2 regions of the Kitasatospora sp. NPDC088391 genome follow, and region 2 is predicted to be linked to the other one. Evidence: riboswitches for the same ligand, from Rfam matches in the RefSeq annotation. Region 2 holds a riboswitch; the other holds the start of a gene.
What was found. A riboswitch is a leader RNA that binds a small molecule or an ion and turns the genes downstream of it on or off. The one in region 2 is predicted to bind glycine.
Positions count from the first base shown of each region.

Region 1: it holds a riboswitch for glycine, as region 2 does, so the genes downstream of both, gcvP (aminomethyl-transferring glycine dehydrogenase) here and gcvT (glycine cleavage system aminomethyltransferase GcvT) in region 2, are expected to answer to the same signal.

Region 1 covers NZ_JBIVNB010000005.1:8,549-18,528, reverse strand. The annotation lists gene ACIQBJ_RS16605 (DUF1844 domain-containing protein) at 1-139, shown strand, start outside; gene gcvP (aminomethyl-transferring glycine dehydrogenase) at 376-3,246, opposite strand; glycine riboswitch at 3,465-3,571, opposite strand; gene ACIQBJ_RS16595 (PRC and DUF2382 domain-containing protein) at 3,762-4,919, shown strand; gene ACIQBJ_RS16590 (MFS transporter) at 5,085-6,560, shown strand; gene ACIQBJ_RS16585 (DNA polymerase IV) at 6,831-8,261, opposite strand; gene ACIQBJ_RS16580 (vancomycin high temperature exclusion protein) at 8,325-9,038, opposite strand; gene ACIQBJ_RS16575 (MerR family transcriptional regulator) at 9,133-9,813, opposite strand.
Region 2 covers NZ_JBIVNB010000010.1:199,595-209,574, forward strand. The annotation lists gene ACIQBJ_RS27300 (ABC transporter ATP-binding protein) at 1-442, opposite strand, end outside; gene ACIQBJ_RS27305 (ABC transporter permease) at 439-1,449, opposite strand; gene ACIQBJ_RS27310 (ABC transporter substrate-binding protein) at 1,563-3,323, opposite strand; gene ACIQBJ_RS27315 (ABC transporter permease) at 3,386-4,369, opposite strand; gene ACIQBJ_RS27320 (enhanced serine sensitivity protein SseB C-terminal domain-containing protein) at 4,755-5,615, opposite strand; gene ACIQBJ_RS27325 (enhanced serine sensitivity protein SseB C-terminal domain-containing protein) at 5,756-6,523, opposite strand; glycine riboswitch at 6,721-6,826, shown strand; gene gcvT (glycine cleavage system aminomethyltransferase GcvT) at 6,928-8,097, shown strand; gene gcvH (glycine cleavage system protein GcvH) at 8,190-8,564, shown strand; gene glyA (serine hydroxymethyltransferase) at 8,580-9,848, shown strand; gene ACIQBJ_RS27345 (L-serine ammonia-lyase) at 9,976-9,980, shown strand, end outside.

The DNA of each region.
Region 1 (9,980 bases), on a different contig from region 2:
CGAGATCTCCAACTTCCACGCCGCCCCTCTCCGCGACGGCCTCCGCTCCCTCCAGCTGGCCTTCCGCGAGGCCTCCCTCGTCCCCGACGCCCCCGGCGCCGGCCCCGGCGAGAAGTTCACGGGCCCCGTCTACTCCTGACGCCCCGTCCTCCCGCCCCGCCAGGAGCGCGAGGACCCGCACGCAGCGGAAGCCGCCCGACCGAGGACACTCCCCGGCGGGCGGCTTCTCCGTTCCCCTCCCCCTGGCCGAAGGCGTCTCCCTCCCCGCCCCGCCAGGGGCGCGGGGAACTGCGCGCAGCGGAAGACCCGAAAGCGGAAGCCGCCCACCGGAGGAACATCCCTCGGTGGGCGGCTTCCCCGCTATGCGCCGGGCTCTCAGGCGTCGTACTCGTCCAGCGGCGGGCACGAGCAGACCAGGTTCCGGTCACCGTACGCGCCGTCGATCCGCCGCACCGCCGGCCAGTACTTGTCCGCCGGGTTGACGCCCGCCGGGAAGACCGCCTCCTCGCGGGTGTACGGGTGCGCCCACTCGCCGGCCAGCATCGACGCGGTGTGCGGGGCGTTGCGCAGCGGGTTGTCGTCCGCCGCCCACTCGCCGTTGCCGACCTTCTCGATCTCGCCGCGGATCGCGATCATCGCCTCGCAGAAGCGGTCGATCTCGTGCAGGTCCTCGGACTCGGTCGGCTCGATCATCAGCGTCCCGGCGACCGGGAACGACATGGTCGGCGCGTGGAAGCCGTAGTCGATGAGCCGCTTGGCGATGTCGTCGACGCTGACGCCGGTCTCCTTGCTGAGCGGCCGCAGGTCGATGATGCACTCGTGCGCGACCAGCCCGCCGGGGCCGGTGTAGAGCACGGGGTAGTGCGGGGCCAGCCGCTTGGCGATGTAGTTGGCGTTCAGCACGGCGACCTGGGTGGCGCGCTTGAGGCCCTCGCCGCCCATCAGCCGGACGTACGACCAGGAGATCGGCAGGATCGCCGCCGAGCCCCAGGGCGCGGCCGAGATCGGGCCGACACCGGTCGCGGGGCCGGCCTCGGCCTGCAGCGGGTGGTTGGGCAGGTACGGCGCGAGGTGCGCGCGCACCGCGACCGGGCCGACGCCGGGGCCGCCGCCGCCGTGCGGGATGCAGAAGGTCTTGTGCAGGTTCAGGTGCGAGACGTCCGCGCCGAACTTGCCGGGCTTGGCGAGGCCGACCAGCGCGTTCAGGTTGGCGCCGTCGACGTACACCTGACCGCCGGCCTCGTGGACGAGCGCGCAGATCTGGGTGATCTCGGTCTCGAACACGCCGTGCGTGGACGGGTAGGTGACCATCAGGACGGCCAGCTGCTCGCCGTGCTGGGCGATCTTCGCCTTCAGGTCCTCGACGTCCACGTCGCCGTCGGTGAGGGTCTTGACGACCACCACCCGCATGCCGGCCATCGCCGCCGAGGCCGCGTTGGTGCCGTGCGCGGAGGACGGGATCAGGCAGACGTCGCGCTGGGTGTCGCCGTTCGCCCGGTGGTACGCGCGGACGGCCAGCAGGCCGGCCAGCTCGCCCTGCGAGCCGGCGTTCGGCTGGATCGAGACGGCGTCGTAGCCGGTGACCTCGACCAGCTGCTGCTCCAGCCCGCGGATCAGGGTCAGGTAGCCCTCGGCCTGGTCGACCGGCGCGAACGGGTGCAGCTGGCCGAACTCGGGCCAGGTGACCGGCTCCATCTCGGTGGTCGCGTTGAGCTTCATGGTGCAGGAGCCCAGCGGGATCATGCCGCGGTCGAGCGCGTAGTCGCGGTCGGAGAGGCGGCGCAGGTAGCGCAGCATCGCGGTCTCGGAGCGGTGGCTGTGGAAGACCGGGTGGGTGAGGTACTCGTCCTCGCGCAGCAGCGCGACGGGCAGCGCGTCGGCGTCCTCGGCGATCTCGGCGGTGACGCCGAAGGCGGCGAACACGGCGGCCAGGTGCTCGCGGGTGGTGGTCTCGTCGCAGGAGACCGAGACCCGGTCGCCGTCGACCCGGAACACGTTGACGCCGCCGGCCAGCGCCGCGGCGACGACCTCGTCGGCCCGGCCCGGCACCACGGCGGTGACGGTGTCGAAGAACGCGTCGTGGGCGAGCTCGACGCCGCCCGCGCGCAGGCCGGCGGCGAGCGCGGCGGCGTAGCGGTGGGTGCGGCGGGCGATGTCGGCGAGGCCGTCGGGGCCGTGGTAGACGGCGTACATCGAGGCCATCACGGCGAGCAGCACCTGCGCGGTGCAGATGTTGGAGGTGGCCTTCTCGCGGCGGATGTGCTGCTCGCGGGTCTGCAGGGCGAGCCGGTAGGCGCGGTTGCCGTCGGCGTCGACCGAGACGCCGACCAGGCGGCCGGGCAGGTTGCGGGCGTACGCGGCGCGGACGGCCAGGTAGCCGGCGTGCGGGCCGCCGAAGCCCATCGGGACGCCGAAGCGCTGCGAGGTGCCGCAGGCGATGTCGGCGCCGAGCTCGCCGGGCGAGCGCAGCAGGGTGAGGGCGAGCAGGTCGGCGGCGACGGCGACGATCGCGCCGAGCTCGTGCGCCTGGTCGATGACGGGCTTGATCTCGCGCACCGCGCCGGACGCGCCGGGGTACTGGAGCAGCACGCCGAAGACGCCGCGCTCGGCGATCTCGGCGGGGATGCCGTCGCTCAGGTCGGCGACCACGACCTCGACGCCGGTCGGTTCGGCACGGGTCTGGATCACCGCGACGGTCTGCGGCAGGGTGTCGGCGTCGACCAGGAAGACGCCGCCCTTGACCTTGGTGACGCGCCGGGCCAGGGACATCGCCTCGGCGGCGGCGGTGCCCTCGTCGAGCAGCGAGGAGCCGGAGGTGTCCAGGCCGGTCAGGTCGGCGACCGCGGTCTGGAAGTTGAGCAGCGCCTCCAGGCGGCCCTGGGAGATCTCCGGCTGGTACGGGGTGTAGGCGGTGTACCAGGCCGGGTTCTCCAGCACGTTGCGGAGGATCACCGGCGGGGTGAAGGTGCCGTAGTAGCCGAGGCCGATCATCGAGGTGAGGACCTGGTTGCGGTCGGCCAGCTCGCGCAGCTCGGCGAGGACCTGGGCCTCGCTGCGGCCGGCGGGCAGGCCGAGCGCGGTGAGGCTGCGGATGGCGTCGGGGACGGCCGCCGCGGACAGCTCGTCCAGCGAGCTGTGGCCGATGTGGGCCAGCATCTTCTGCTGGGCGTCGCTGTCGGGACCGATGTGGCGGTGCTCGAAGGGGCTGGCCTGCTCAAGGTCGCTGAGCGTCGGCTGGGCGTTCATGGGGGTCGGGCCTCCTGGTCGCGGACCGGCGGTGGTACGCACGCGGTCGGCGGCCGTGGGAGCGCCTGGGCGTACGAACCCGTCAGCCTCCCCCTCTGTCATCGGTACCTGAGAGCTTCGCGCGCCCGGGTGGTGGCCCGGTCGGCTTGCACCGTCGGCGAGGGTGGGGCCCGGTGGCAATCGGTGCCGACGGTCCTGCCCTGCTTTCCAGAGTGACCTGGTCCCGTTCGGTACGGATGCCTGAGAGATTCCGGGGAGGGGTTGCTCCTTCGGCGCCCCGCATCCCCCCTGTTCGGCGGGGTCGGGACTCTCCCGAGCGGGCTCGGCGGTCGCCTCCGAGGTTACCAGCGCGGGCCTTCCGGTTCACCGGTCCGGCCCTGTGATCTGCCCCGGACGGCGGCTTCCGGAGTGCCACCGTCCGTTACGTGCCGTTTGGTGTGGAGTGGCGGTCCGGCACGCTCCTCCGGCCGCCCCTTCTCACGGCCCATCGAGGAGCAGCAGGACTGGAGGACAGCGTGCAGACCGATATCGATCCGCGCGACCTGATCGGACACAAGGCGGTCGACCGGAACGGTGACAAGATCGGCACGGTCGACGAGGTGTACCTGGACGACGCCACCGGCGAACCGGAGTGGGCGGCCGTCCGCACGGGGATCTTCGGCCGGGACGCCTTCGTCCCGCTGACCACCAGCGAGTTCGCGGGCGACGAGTTGCGCGTCCCCTACGACAAGTCGCTGATCAAGGAGTCCCCGGACTTCGGGGTGGGGCAGCACCTCTCCCCCGCGCAGGAGCTGCAGTTGTACCGCTACTACGGGCTGGACACCGGCGGCGCGGACGCCGGGTCGGCACCCGAGGGCCCGACGGCGGCGAAGGCCGCGGCCGGCACCGCGGCGGCCGGCGGCGCGAAGGAGCACCCGGCGGAGGCGACCGCCCCGGCCCGCGACCGGGACTTCGGCACCGTCGCCACCGACCGCCCGGCCGCGGCCGCGGCCCCGGTCTCGACCCCGGCACCGGCCCAGACACCGGAACCGGCACCGACGGCGGGCGGCACCAACACCGTCGCCACCCCGGCCGCCGCCTTCACCGCGGCGAAGGCCGGCGCCGACAAGCAGCCCCAGGACCGGTCGGCCCCCGCCGCCCAGCAGCGCCCCGCCTCGGTGGAGCCGACCGCGCCGGTGGAGATCACCTGCCGGGAGGAGCGGATCGACATCACCACCGAGTGGCACGCGGTGGGCACCACCCGGCTGCGCAAGTACGTGACCACCGAGCAGGTGGAGCGCCGGGTGCCGGTGGTGCGCGAGCGGGTCCGGGTGGAGCGCATCCCGGTGTCGGACGCGGAGCGGGCGGCGCTGACCGACCAGGAGATCGCCGAGGCGGTCGAGGAGGTCACGCTGCGCGAGGAGCGCCCGGTGGTGCGCAAGTACCTGGCGCCGATCGAGCGGGTCCGGCTGGTGGTGGAGCGGTACACCGAGGAGGAGGTGGTCCGCGAGGAGCTGCGCCGCGAGCAGGTGGAGGTGCACGACGCCGCGATGGACACCGACGCCGCGGCCCCGCAGCGGCACCAGCCGTGGAACGCGCAGCCGCAGTCGCCGACGGCGGCCCGGACGCAGCCGGCGCCGGCGAACGGCAACGGCGGCGAGCACGCCCGGCCGGAGCCGCTGCGCTCGGCCTGACGGGTCGACACCCCCCCCGGCCCCGGTCCGCCTCGGCGGGCCGGGGCCGGGGACTTTGCCAAAGCTTCACCATTAGATATTTGACAGACTGAAGCATCTCCCGACATCGTTACTTCAGTTCATGCACTATCGCCTGTCTGAAGCAACGTTTCCGGAGGAGTCCCCGTGAGTGAGGCACCACAGCCCACCGCCACGGCCGCCAAGCCCACCAGCGCCCGGGTCCTGCCCGCCCTGATCCTCGCCATGCTGGCCTTCAGCGTGGTGCAGACCGCGGTCGTCCCGATCCTGCCCGGCCTGGCCCGCGAGCTGGACGTCTCCGGCTCCACCGTCACCTGGCTGATGACGGCGAACCTGCTCTCCGCGGCCGTCCTCACCCCGCTGCTCGGCCGCTTCGGCGACCTGCGCGGACGCAAGCCGATGCTGCTGGTCTCGCTGGCCGGCCTGGTACTCGGCTCCGCCCTCGCGGTGAGCACCCACTCCTTCACCTGGCTGGTCGTCGCCCGCGTCCTGCAGGGCGCCGGCGGCGGCGTGCTGCCGCTGGCCATCAGCATCGTCCGCGACGAGCTGCCCAAGCAGAAGGTCACCGGCGGCGTCGCCGCCATCTCCGCCTCCATGGGCGTCGGCTCCGGCCTCGGTCTGGTCGCCACCGGCCTGCTGCTGGAGCACTGGAGCTACAAGTCGATCTTCTGGATGGGCCTGGTCTTCGGCCTGATCGCGGTCGCCCTGGTGGTCCTCCGGGTGCCCGCCGACCCGGTCGTCGACAAGGAGGGCGGCGCCGACCCGCTCGGCGCGCTCACCCTGGCCGGCTGGCTCTCCGCCCTGCTGATCGCCGTCAGCCAGGGCAACCACTGGGGCTGGACGTCCAACCGCACCCTCGGCCTGTTCGCCGTCGCCGCCGTGGTCGCCCTGCTCTGGATCGTGGTCGAGTCCAAGGTCGCCCACCCGCTGGTCGACCTGTCGATGATGGCCCGCCCCGCCGTCGCCTTCACCAACATCTCCGGCCTGCTGATCGGCTTCGGCATGTACGGCTCGTTCATGGTGATCAGCAACTTCGCGCAGACCCCGGAGAAGCTCGCCCACTACGGCTTCACCGCCACCGTCCTGCACGCCGGCATCATGCTGCTGCCCTCCGCGATCGGCTCGATGGTCGCCGCCCCGCTCGGCGCCCTGCTGATCGCCCGCCGCGGCCCGCGCCTCCCGCTGGTCCTCGGCGGCCTGCTCGGCGCCGTCTCGATGGCCTACCTCGCGGTGCGCCACGGCGCCGAGTTCGACATCTACCTCTCCTCCGCGGTCTTCGGCCTCGGCGTCGGCCTCGCCTACGCCGCGATGCCCGCCTACATCAACGGCGCCGTCCCGGCCGAGCAGTCCGGCATCGCCAACGGCATGAACGCCGTGCTGCGCACCGTCGGCGGCGCGATCGGCACCGCCGTGATGGCCGCCATCCTCACCGGCGACACCCTGAAGCTGCCCGTCCCGGTCCAGCTCCCCACCCTGAACGCCTACCAGCACGCCTTCTGGGTGGCCGGCGCGATGTGCCTGGTCGCGGCGGTCGTCCCCTTCGGCATCCGCCGCATCAAGTCCACCGCCACCCCCACCGAGCGCCCCGCCCCCGAGCCCGCGCTCACCCCGGCCGACGCCTGACGGCGTCCCTCGCGTCCTGGACACACGCGAGCACCACGGACACCCCCGCCACGGGCATCGGCGGGGGTGTCCGCGCATCCCCGGCCACACCCCCACCCAGGGGCACGAGGAACTACGTGCTCAACCGCCCCCACGCCTCAGACCCACCAACCCGCCCACCGATCCCCGAACACGCCCCCACCCAGGGGCGCGAGGAACTGCGCGCCCAGCCACACCCCCCACCTCGAACCCACCGACCGGCCCCGCCCCGCGCCCAGCCCTCTCCCCCTGTCACGCCCCCGGCTCGCGCAGCGGCAGCGCTCCCGACGCCTCCAGTTCCTCGTCGTCGACCGCGAACGTCCGCACCCGCCCCACTCCCGACCACGGCGTCTCGAACCGCACCGTCACCCGGCCCACCCCGCTGCCCTGCACCCACCCCGGCCCGTACTGACGGTGCGTCACGTCCTGTCCGGGCCACCAGCGGCGGGCCACCGGCTCCTCCGCCGCCTGCTCCACCTCCGCCGTCACCACCGCCTCCTCGACCACGACGGCCGCGGCGGCAGCGGCGGCAGCGGCGGCAGCGGCGGCCACGGCCGCCTCCTCCCGCTCCTCCCGCTCCTCCCGCTCCGCCTGCGCGAACAGGTCCTCCTGGGTGAAGTCCGCGAGCTGCGCGACCCCGACCCCCAGCAGCCGCACCCCGCCCGTCACGTCCACGGCCAGCGCCAGCCGCCGGGCCGTCGAGGCGATCACGTCCTCGTCGTCGGTGGGCCCGCGCAGCGTCTCGGAGCGGGTCAGCGTGGAGAAGTCGAACCGCCGGACCTTGAGCACCACCGTCCGCCCGGACCGCCCCGTCGCCCGCAGCCGGCGCACGCAGCGCGCGGCCAGCAGGTCGACCTCGCGCAGGATGCGCTCCCGGTCGGCGAGGTCGACCTCGAAGGTGTCCTCCACCGAGACCGACTTGGCGTCCCGGTCCGCCACCACCGGCCGTTCGTCCCAGCCGAGCGCCATCTGGAAGACGCCCGTGCCGTGGGCCTTGCCCAGCAGCGCGACCAGTTCGTCCGCCCCGGCCTCCGCCAGCTCGGCGACGGTCGTCATTCCGGCCCGCCGCAGCGCCTGTTCGGTCGCGGGGCCGATCCCGGGCAGCGCCCGCACCGGCATCGGGGCGAGCACCGAGCGCTCCGAGCCGGGCGCGATCAGCACCAGCCCGTCCGGCTTGGCCTGCTCGGAGGCGATCTTCGCCATCAGCTTGGAGCCGGCCGCCCCGACCGAGGCGGTCAGTCCCGTCCGCTCCACGATGTCGGCCCGCAGGTCCTCGGCCAGCGCCAGCACCAGTTGCGCGCCCTCCTCGGGCGTCACCCCGTCGAGCGCGGGCCCGTACGGCCCGGCCACCAGGTCCACGAAGGCTTCGTCCAGGCTGAGCGGCTCGACCAGCGGCGAGCGCTCCCGGAGCAGGCCCATCACGATCTCGCTGTTGGCCCGGTACGCCTCGAAGCGGCCGCTCAGGAAGGCCGCGTTCGGGCAGAGCCGGCGGGCCTGCGCCATCGGCATCGCCGAGTGCACGCCGAACCTGCGGGCCTCGTACGAGGCGGTGGAGACCACGCCGCGGCCGCCGAGCCCGCCGACGATGACGGGCTTCCCGCGCAGGCTCGGTTTGGACGCCTGCTCCACCGCGGCGAAGAAGGCGTCCATGTCGAGGTGGATGATGCTCGGCACGGTCCGCACCGCCCGATCATCCCGCGCGCCACCGACAATCCGGGGCCCGCCCCACCCGTCCCGCCCGGCCGCTCAGCCGCGCGCCGCGTCCGCCAGCGCCTTCGCCACACCCTCCTCGCGCGGACCCAGCAGCGCCGGATCGGGCGTCAGCAGCACGTTCGCGGCGGCCTTGACCGCGCCGGGGATCTCCCGCAGCCCGCCGTACTTCCAGGTGGTGTCGTGCCACTCCTCGACGCCGACCGCGTACGCGTCGATGCCGGCCGCCTCGCACAGCGCCAACGCCCTGCGCACGTGGAAGGTCTGACTGACCAGCACCGCGCGGTCGACGCCGAAGATCCGGTGCGCCCGGGTGCAGGAGTCCCAGGTGTCGAAGCCCGCGTAGTCGCCGACCACCCGCACCGCGGGCACGCCGCGCTCGATCAGGTAGCCGCGCATCGCGTCGGTCTCGTCGTACTCGACGGTGCCGTTGTCGCCGGTGACCAGCAGCGCCCGCACCTTCCCGGCCCGGTACAGCTCCAGCGCCGCGTCCAGCCGGTGCGCCAGGTACGGGGAGGGCCTGCCGTCGACCAGCCCGGCCCCGAACACCACTGCCACCGGCGCGTCCGGCGCGCTCGCCACCGTCCCGACCTTCCCGGACTGGCCCAGGTACAGCCAGGCGCTCGGCGCCAGCGCCAGCACGGAGCACAGCACCACGGCCTGGAACCAGCGGCGCTGCCCGCGCCGGCCGCCCCACCCGGGCAGGCCGCGCGCCCGCAGCGCCCGCCAACGGCGCCCCAGCCACCTCATGATCGTCAGCACACCGACCAGGACGACCCGCCGCCCCGCACCGGTTCCCCGCCCGCCGCGGACGCGCCCGACGGGCCGTCGGACCGCCCGGCCGTCAGACCGCGCGGTTGCGGCGCTGCGCCAGCTCGTCGGCCGGGTCGTGGCCGACCAGGGTCTCGCCGGTGTCGGTGCGCTCGCCGTGCAGGCGGCCCAGGGTGGTCTCCAGCTCCTGCCGGACGGCGCCCACCGCGATCCCGAACACGCCCTGGCCGCCGTTCAGCAGGTCGACCACCTGCTGCGGGGAGGTGCACTCGTAGACCGTCGCGCCGTCGCACATCAGCGTCAGCCCGGCCAGGTCGGTCCGCTCCGCGGACTGCAGGTGGCCCACCGCCACCCGGATGTTCTGCAGCGACACCCCGGCGTCCAGCAGCCGCTTAACGATCTTGAGCAGCAGGATGTCGCGGAAGCTGTACAGCCGCTGGGCCCCGGCCGGGTACCCGGAGCGCACCGAGGGCTCCAGCAGGCCGGTGCGCGCCCAGTAGTCGAGCTGCCGGTAGGTGATGCCCGCGGCGGCGCACGCGGTCGGGCCGCGGTAGCCGATCAGCTCGGACGTCGGCGCGATCCGCTCGATCGCGGGCTGTCCGGGCTGGACGGCGGGGAAACGGCCGACCAGCCGCGGCGGCTCCTCGCCCTCCGGCTCGGGCCGCCAGGGCCGCCCGATCAGCGCACGGCCGGCCCGCGGCAGGTGCACCGCGCACAGCGATCCGGAACGCGTCTCGTCGCCGGTGCCGTTCATCGCCCACCTCCGTCCATTCCGTCCCCGGGCCCCGCGGGCCCGGTGCGGGCCCGAACCGGGCCGCCGGTCCACGGGTGGCCCACGGCGGGCCATCACCTGACGGTAGGCAGTCGCCCGAGCACCGTCAACGATCGCCACGCCGGGGGCTTCCACAAACTTCACACCAT
Region 2 (9,980 bases):
CCCGGTCGAGCATCTCGACGGCGCGCTTGCGGGCTTCCTTCTTCTTGGCCTGCGGGTGGTGCACCCGGTACGCCTCGGTGATCTGCTGCCCGACCGTGTAGTACGGGTGCATCGCGGTCAGCGGGTCCTGGAAGATCATCGCCATCTCGCGGCCGCGCAGTTGGCGCACCCGCTCGGGGCCGGCCGCGATCAGCTCCTCGCCGTCCAGCCAGATCTCGCCGGTGATCCGGGCCCGCTTGGAGCGGTGCAGGCCCATGATGCCGAGCGAGGTGACGGACTTGCCGGAGCCGGACTCGCCGACGATGCCGAGGGTCTTCCCGCGCTCCAGGTCGAAGCTCACCCCGTCCACCGACTTGACCAGGCCGTCGTCGGTGTCGAAGTGGATCTTCAGGTCGCGGACGGAGAGGAAGGCCCCCGGGGAAGGCTTCTCGATCTCGATCATGACAGCCTCACGCGGGGGTCGACGGCGGCGTACAGGAGGTCAACCAGGAGGTTGCAGAGGACGATGAAGAAGGCGGCGACCAGGGTGACGCCGAGGACCTTGGGGAGGTCGTTCTCGCCGATGGCCTGGACGGCGTAGGCGCCGATGCCCTTGAGCGAGAAGACCTGCTCGGTGATCAGGGCGCCGCCGAGCAGCAGGCCGAGGTCCATGCCGAAGATGGTGATGATCGGGGTCAGCGCGGCGCGCAGGCCGTGCCGGACGACCACCTTCCGCTCCTCCAGGCCCTTGGCCCGGGCGGTGCGGATGTAGTCCTCGCTCATCGTCTCCAGCATCCCGGCCCGGGTGAGCCGGGCGTAGAGCGCGGAGTAGAGGAAGGCGAGCGAGATCCAGGCGAGCATCAGGTGCCCGGCCCAGGCGAACGGGTCGTCGGTGAAGGCGACGTACTCGATGTTCCCGAAGACCACCCACTTGTAGTGGAAGAGCCACTGCACCAGCAGGCCGGTGAAGAAGATCGGGGCGGAGACGCCGGCCAGCGCGATGCCCATCGAGGCGCGGTCGAAGACCGAGCGCGGCTTGAGCGCGGAGACCACACCCGTGGAGACGCCCGCGACCAGCCAGATCACGGCCGCGCCGATGGCCAGCGAGAAGGTGACCGGGATCCGCGAGGAGATCTCGGGCCAGACCTCGACGTGGTTCTTGAAGGAGTACCCGAAGCAGGGGACGTGGCAGCTGACCGGGTCCGGGCCGAAGCTGTACTCGGCACCGCTGACCAGGCCCTTCAGGAACCGGCCGTACTGGACGTAGAGCGGCTGGTCGAACCCGAGGTTCTGCTTGACCGCGGCGATCGCCTCGGGGCTCGGGTTCTTGCCGACGTACTGGGCGGCCAGCTGGTCGGTGGTCTCACCGGCCAGGGCCGGCAGCACGAAGAAGATCGCGAAGGTGATCGCGCTGACCACCAGCAGCAGCAGGACGGCCGCGGCGACCCTTCGGATGATGTAAGCGAGCATAGTTGGACGGCCGCGGCGGCCCGCCTCCGTCCCGGGGGTCCGGGTCGGAGGCGGGCGCCGCTGCCTTCACCTGCCTTCAGGGGTGTGGAGCCAGGGTCTCTGGAGCCAGGGCCTTACTTGGAGACGCCGATGTTCAGGTAGTCGTACTCACCCGAGAAGGCGGGGGTGGTGCCCATGTTGGTGGCGGACGCCGGGCGGTACAGGAAGACCTTGTAGTAGGTCAGCGGGACGATGACCGCGGCCTCCATGGTCTTCTTGTCGATCTCGGCGTAGATCTTCTCGCGGGCCGCGCGGTCCGGGTTGGCGATCGCGTCGGAGAGCAGCTTGTTGATCGCCGGGTCGTTCAGCTCGGACAGGTTGGTGTTGCCGGACTTCTTGATCGCGTTGCCGTCGACGACCTGCTGCAGGAAGCCGTAGCCGGTCGGCCAGTCGGAGCCCCACTGCATCATCATCAGGCCGATGTTGTGCTCCTTGTTGTACGCCGGAACACCCGCGAAGTCCGAGAAGTACTTGCCCTGCGGGAACTGCTGGATGTCGACGGTGATGCCGACCTTCTGCAGGGCGGCCTGGACGGCGGTGGCCGAGGCGACCTCGGTGGCGCGGTCCTGGCGGGCCATGATGGTGGTCTTGAAGCCGTCGGGCTTGCCGCACGCCTTCAGGGCGTCCTTGGCCTTGGCCTCGTCCGCCTTGTTGCCGGCGGTCTGGTACAGGTTGAAGTCCTGGTGGCCCGGGATGTCCGGGGGCAGCACGGTGGAGGCGATGTCGCCGCGGATCGGGCCGCCGATCGCGGTCTGCACCGAGACCTTGTCGATCGCGTACTGGACGGCCTTGCGGCAGTCGATGTTGTCGAACGGCGCGACCTGGGTGTTGATCGCGGTGTAGACCAGGCGGCCGCCGTAGGCGTTGTCGGTCGCGGCCTTCAGCTTCGGGTCCTGCAGGATCTTGGCCTGGGTCTGCGGGTCGACGCCCTTGCCGGCCAGGTCGACCTGGGCGTTGCCGGCCAGCAGGTCCTGGTCGATGGTCGCCTGCGCGATCTTCAGCTTGACCTGGATCTTGTCCGCGAGCTGCTTGCGGATCGGGTCGCTCTTCGGGTCCCAGTTGGTGTTCGGGACGAGCACGACCTCCTTGCCGTCCTCGTAGCTCTGGAACTTGTAGGAGCCGGAGGAGACGATGTGCTTCACGTAGTCCGCGCCGGTGTCCTTGGCCTGCGGGACCGGGACGGTCTGCGGGGCGGAGACCAGGTAGTCGAAGTCCGCGAACGGCTGCTTCAGGTGGAAGACGATGGTGGTGTCGTCCGGGGTCTCGATCGACTTCAGGTCGCCGGTCTTGTCCTTGTACGGGCCCTGGTACGGCTCCGGGTTGTCGACCAGCAGGTCGTGGAAGTAGGTCGGGCCGTTGGACAGCACGTCCGGCGCGAAGTTGGAGCGCTCGACCGCGTACTTGACGTCCTTCGAGGTGATCGCGGTGCCGTCGTCGTACTTCAGGCCCGCGCGCAGCTTGTAGGTCCAGGTCAGACCGTCGGTGCTGACCTTGCCCAGCGACTCGGCCAGGTCGGGGACGAGCTTGTTCGCCTCCTCGCCGGCGGCCGGGTTGAAGGTGGTCAGCGGACGGCCGTACAGGCGCGAGAAGTTGTACATGTACGCGTAGTACGTGTTGCCCGGGTCGAAGGAGTCCGGCACGTCGGAGTGCTCGTAGACAACCGTGCCGCCCTTCTTGTCCGAGACGTTCACGACGGCCTTGGTCGCGGCGTTGGCACCGGCGGCCTTGTCGCCACCGGAGTCACCGCTGCCGCCCTTGCTGCTGGAGCAGCCGGTGAGCGCCAGCGCGGTGGCCGCGGCGAGCGCGGTCAGCACGGTGATACGGGACCTGCGCATGGGAGAGATCAACCCCTTGGACGGTAGGAACGCGGGTGTGGCGGTGGAATCCTGACCCGAGGTCAGTTGTTCTTGGGGTCGAGGGCGTCTCGCAGCCCGTCGCCCAGCAGGTTGAAGGCCAGTACCGTGATGAAGATCGCCAGGCCGGGGACGAGCATGTACTGCGGGTCCACCTGGTAGTAGTCGATCGCGGTCGCCAGCATGCCGCCCCAGGAGGCCTGCGGAGGCTCGACGCCGACGCCGAGGAAGCTCAGGCCGGCCTCGAAGAGGATGTTGGTCGGGATCAGCAGGGTCGAGTAGACCAGGATCGGGCCGACCAGGTTCGGCAGCAGCTCCTTGAACAGGATGAACGGCGTCCGGGCGCCCAGGCTGCGGGCCGCGAAGACGAACTCGCGCTCGCGCAGCGAGAGGGTCTGGCCGCGCACGATCCGGCCCATGTAGGGCCAGTTGAAGAAGCCGATCACGAAGACCAGCACCGCGATGTGCAGCGAGGTCCCGTGCAGGCCGAAGGCGCCGTCCTTGAGCGAGGCCGAGATGGCGATCGCGAAGAGCAGCAGCGGGAAGGCCAGGAACATGTCCATCAGCCGGCTGATCACGGCGTCCACCCGGCCGCCGTAGTAGCCGGCCACGATGCCGAGCACGGTGCCGATCACGTTGGACAGCACCGTGGCGCCGAACGCGACCAGCAGCGACACCCAGGAGCCCTCGATGATCCGGGTCATGATGTCGCGGCCGTACTGGACGTCGATGCCGAGCGGGTGGTCCCAGCTCATGCCGCCGAAGTCGCCGGGCGGGATGCCGCCGAGGTTGGCGTCCAGCAGGTCCTGGTGGAACTCGTTCGGGTCGAGCCCGAAGACGGCCTCGATCGGCTTGGCCAGCACCGCGAGCAGCACCAGCAGGATCACCACCACGCCGCCGGCGACGGCGATCTTGTCGCGCTTGAAGCGCGTCCAGGCGATCCGGCCGAGGGAGCGGCCCTCGATCTGCTTGGCCGCGGTGGCGGCCTCACCGGCGGCGGGGCCGGCGGTCTCGGTGGGTGTGGTCATGGGTCAGTTCGTTCCCCTCGCCGACGGTGGCGGCCTCGGGTGGTGGTACCGCAACACCGGTCGGCGGTGCAGAAGTTCGTGCGGGATAACCATCAGGCGGGTTGCGCAGCACTCTCTGTCATGGGGAGCACCCGGCGGAAGACCGTGTTCGGGAAGGATGCCTAACTGTGATCTGTGGGCATGCAAGATCACTCACTGCGCATATCGCTCTTCACACAGCTGTTACATGTCCGTCAAGAGGCCCCGTGACGACACCCCGCCACTGGCGGGATAACGCCAGGTGTTCCGGGTGCTCCGCGCGTAGACACCGGGGTGACGAAAAACCCCCGCCGGCTGCGGAAGCAGCCGGATCGGGGGTTTTCGAACGGTCCGTCAGGGGGTATGGTCAACGGCCCCCGTAGCCCGGCCAGGGAGCCTGCGGCCAGCCCTGGGCCGGCCCGGCGGGCGGTTGCGCTCCGTAACCGAAGCCGGTCGGGTAGGGCTGCGGACCCCCGTGCGGACCGCCCTGCGGCGCCCCGTGCGGCGCGCCCTGCCGGTCGAAGAACGGGCGGGCGTTGGCCCACATCCACATCGCCACCGGGTCGAACTCGTCGGCCAGCATCACGGTGGAGACGGCCGGCCCCTCGGGGGCCTGCGCGGCAGCGCGCTGCACCAGCGCCCGGGCCGCCTCGACCGCGGGCGGCGAGGTGTCGTACAGGTCCAGCCCGACCGCCAGGTAGGGCTCGCCGAGCACCGGCTGCACCCAGGCCCGCCGCAGCGAGCGCAGCGGCCGCACCTCGGGGGCCTGCTGCTCCAGCACGGTGAAGAACTGCGGTGCCCGACCGGCCGGTTCGGAGATCCGCAGCGGCCCGGCCGGCAGCAGGTCCAGCCCGACCGCGATCCGCCGCAGGTCGGCCCAGGGCACGCCGACCCCGCCGCCGGGGCGGTGCGGGTCCAGCCACAGGCCCCAGCGGGAGCGGTACAGCGAGGCGGCGATCTCCGGCCCGGAGACCACCTCGTGGCCGCGCGACCAGCCGCAGGCGGCCAGTTGGTCCGGCGAGGTGACGCAGGGGGCGTAGCCGTGGCCGCCGACGTCCATGTTCCCGTACTGGGCGTCCGGGCTGCCGGGGCTGCCGTGCCAGAGCAGCATCCAGACCTGCCCGCCCGCGAGGGCGCGCAACAGCCCCTCGTACGCCTCCCAGCGCTCCGGTGCGACCGCTGCGAGGGCGCGCTCGATCGCGCCCGGGTCGCCGGCTGCTCCCGCCACGTCGCCGCCTCGTCTCTCGTCTTCCTCGCCCGCCCGGTCCACCGCGCTCGGTGGGCCGGGGCAACCCTATGGGGCGGGCCCGACAGCCGTCATGCCGCGTCCCCCGTGCGGCCCCCGCGGGGCGGCCCGGGCCCGTCGGCTCAGGGCCGCACGTAGAAGGGCTGCACCCGGCCGAGCAGCCAGTCCACCACCGGGTCGGCGACCAGGTCGAGCAGCACCAGGTGGACGCCCCACGAGGGCGCCGCGGTTCCGAGCGCCCGGCCGAGCGCCAGGTTGACCTCGCCGGGGTCGGCGGGGGCGGCCGGGTCGAGCTGCACGGCGACGTACAGCAGGGTGGCCTCGCCCTCGACCTTCGCCAGCGCCCGACGGGCCGTCAGCACGCCCGGCAGCGCGGCGAGTTCGCCAGTGGCGGCGGCCAGGAAGGCGAACGGCTCCTGGTGCGGCTCGGGCTCCTTGAGCGCCACCCGGGCCCCCTCGGTGACGCCCTGCGCCTCCCACTCCTGGCCGCGCGGCCCGCGCCGCAGCTCGCCCACGCCCTCCGGCGGCACCGGGATGCCCACCGGCGCCTCCGGGTTGACCGCGACGCCGATGCCCAGCGGCAGGCCGCGGGCGAACTCCCACATCGGGGCGATCGCGAACGGCAGTCCCGGGCAGTGTTGGAGGAACTGCTCCTGCGAGGAGTACACCGGCACGTAGGGGGCGCCGGCCAGTTCCAGGGTCGGCAGGTCGAGCGCGCCGGACTGCGGGTCGGCGCCGGACGGCAGCGGGACCCACACCTGGCTGCGGGCCAGCACCTCGATCACCCGGGGCGTCGCCCCGGGGTCGCCGAGCGCCGCCGTCAGCACCTGCTCCAGCTCGTTGGCCGGCCAGGCCCCGCCCTCCGGCACCTGCCCCAGCGGGAACCCCATCTCGCCCCTCCACATCCGCGGTTGCGCCCAGATTAGCGGCGCGGGCGGGTGCCCCGCGGCACCCGCGGCACCGGGGCGCCCGGCGGCCCGGCGGGGGGCCGGTCGCAGGTGTACCCCCGGGGCGCGGCCCGACCCCTCTCCCGCGAGCGGCCCGCGGCATGCCATGATGGGCCCGCCCAAACTTCATACCGGCCGCTCGAACCCGCGCGGGAGAGCCGGAACGGCCTGTCCACAGGCCGCGACCGGCGCCGAAGGAGCAAGTCCTCCCCGGAATCTCTCAGGCACCCCTACCGCGTGGGCGAGGCAGATCTGGAAAGTGGACACGGCCGCGCCGTGCGCCCACCCACGGTGCAAGCCGCCCTACCTTGTTCAGGAGGCGGTGAAGCTCTCAGGTTCGACGACAGATGGGGAGACCCGCCCCAGCCTGCCCGTTTCCAGATCCCGGGAGTCCTGTCGTGTCCCTCCGCCTGACCGCGCTCGACGCGCTGCACCGCTCGCTCGGCGCCACCATGACCGACTTCGCCGGCTGGGACATGCCGCTGCGCTACGGCAGCGAGCGCGAGGAGCACCTCGCGGTCCGCACCCGGGCCGGGCTGTTCGACCTCTCGCACATGGGCGAGATCACCGTCTCCGGCCCGCAGGCGGGCGAGCTGCTCGACCACGCCCTGGTCGGCTTCATCTCCGCGCTCGGCGTGCTGCGCGCCCGCTACACGATGATCTGCCGCGAGGACGGCGGCATCCTGGACGACCTGATCGTCTACCGCACCGCCGAGGACGAGTACCTGGTGGTCGCCAACGCCTCCAACGCCCAGGTGGTGCTGGACGCGCTGACCGAGCGCGCGGCCGGCTTCGACGCCGTGGTCCGCGACGACCGGGACGCCTACGCGCTGCTCGCCGTCCAGGGCCCGGAGGCGAACGGCATCCTGGCCAAGCTGACCGACGCCGACCTGCCCGGCCTGAAGTACTACGCCCTGCTGCCCGCCACCGTGGCCGACCGCCAGGTCTGGCTGGCCCGCACCGGCTACACCGGCGAGGACGGCTTCGAGGTGTTCTGCGCCCCCGCCGACGCCGCGCACCTGTGGACCGCGCTCTCCGAGGCCGGCACCGCCGAGGGCCTGGTCCCGTGCGGCCTGTCCTGCCGCGACACGCTGCGCCTGGAGGCCGGCATGCCGCTGTACGGGCACGAGCTGTCCACCGGGCTGACCCCGTTCGACGCCGGCCTGGGCCGGGTGGTGCGCTTCGACAAGACCACCAACGACGGCGCCTTCGTCGGCCGCAAGGCCCTGGAGGAGGCCGCCGCCGCGGCCGAGGCCAACCCGCCGCGCAAGCTGGTCGGTCTGGTCTCCGAGGGCAAGCGCGTCCCGCGCGCCGAGTACTCCGTGGTGGACGCCGAGGGCGCCGTGATCGGCCGGATCACCTCCGGCTCGCCGTCCCCGACGCTGGGCAAGCCGATCGCGATCGCGTACGTGGACGCCGCGCACGCCGAGCCGGGCAGCACCGTCGCGGTCGACGTCCGCGGCAAGGCCGAGCCGGTCCAGGTCGTCGCGCTGCCGTTCTACAAGCGCGCCCGCTGACCCCCCGTCAGCCCCCAGAGCAGTCCTTTTCCGGTTCGTCCGCCCAGCGGACGGCCGCGCCCTCCCCTCCCGCGATCCTGGAGAATGACGTCATGAGCAACCCCACGCACCTGCAGTACACCAAGGAGCACGAGTGGCTGACCGCCGCCGTGGACGGGGTGTCCACGGTCGGCATCACCGCGCACGCGGCCGACGCCCTCGGTGACATCGTGTACGTCCAGCTCCCCGAGGTCGGTGACACCGTCACCGCGGGTGAGACCTGTGGCGAGCTCGAGTCCACCAAGTCGGTCAGCGACCTCTACTCCCCCGCCACCGGCGAGGTCACCGAGGTCAACCAGGCCGTCATCGACGAGCCGGCCCTGGTCAACTCGGAGCCCTTCGAGGGCGGTTGGCTGTTCAAGGTCCGGGTCGAGGCGACCGACGAGCTGCTCGACGCCGACGGCTACACCGCCTTCACCGGCGCCTGACCGGGAGACCCCCTCATGACGGTTCTCAACCAGTCCCTCCACGCGCTCGACCCGGAGATCGCCGCCGCGGTCGACGCCGAGCTGCACCGCCAGCAGACCACCCTGGAAATGATCGCCTCCGAGAACTTCGCCCCGGTGGCGGTCATGGAGGCCCAGGGCTCGGTGCTCACCAACAAGTACGCCGAGGGCTACCCCGGCCGCCGCTACTACGGCGGCTGCGAGCACGTCGACGTGGTCGAGCAGATCGCCATCGACCGGATCAAGGACCTGTTCGGCGCCGAGCACGCCAACGTCCAGCCGCACTCCGGCGCGCAGGCCAACGCCGCCGCGATGTTCGCGCTGATCCAGCCGGGCGACACCATCCTGGGCCTGAACCTGGCCCACGGCGGTCACCTGACCCACGGCATGAAGATCAACTTCTCCGGCAAGCTCTACAACGTGGCCGCCTACCACGTGGACGAGAAGACCGGCCAGGTCGACATGGCCGAGGTCGAGCGCCTCGCCAAGGAGCACCAGCCCAAGCTGATCATCGCCGGCTGGTCCGCCTACCCCCGCCAGCTGGACTTCGCCGCGTTCCGCCGCGTCGCGGACGAGGTCGGCGCCCTGCTGATGGTCGACATGGCGCACTTCGCCGGCCTGGTCGCCGCCGGTCTGCACCCCTCCCCGGTGCCGTACGCGGACGTGGTCACCACCACCACGCACAAGACCCTGGGCGGCCCGCGCGGCGGCGTCATCCTCTCCAAGGCCGAGTGGGCCAAGAAGATCAACTCCGCGGTCTTCCCCGGCCAGCAGGGCGGTCCGCTGGAGCACGTGATCGCCGCCAAGGCCGTCGCGTTCAAGGTCGCCGCCTCCGAGGAGTTCAAGGAGCGCCAGCAGCGCACCCTGGACGGCGCGAAGATCCTCGCCGAGCGCCTGCTCAAGGACGACGTGGCCGCCTCCGGCGTCTCCGTCCTCTCCGGCGGCACCGACGTGCACCTGGTCCTGGTCGACCTGCGCAACAGCGAGCTGAACGGCCAGGACGCCGAGGACCGCCTGCACGAGGTCGGCATCACGGTCAACCGGAACGCCGTCCCGAACGACCCGCGCCCGCCGATGGTCACCTCCGGCCTGCGGATCGGCACCCCGGCGCTGGCCACCCGCGGCTTCGGCGCCGAGGACTTCCGCGAGGTCGCCGACGTCATCGCCGAGGCCCTGCTCCCGGGCTTCGACGAGGCCAAGGCCGAGGCGCTGAAGGCCCGGGTCTCCGCCCTGGCCGCGAAGCACCCGCTCTACCCCGAGCTGTAACCCCACCCCCTTCGGGTGGTCCCGGGGCACCGCGCACACTGGACAGTGAGTGCGGTGCCCCGTTCCATGCCCCGCTCCCGTCCCACCGGACGGGCCACTCCACGAGACCCGACAAGGACGTCACCCCGTGGC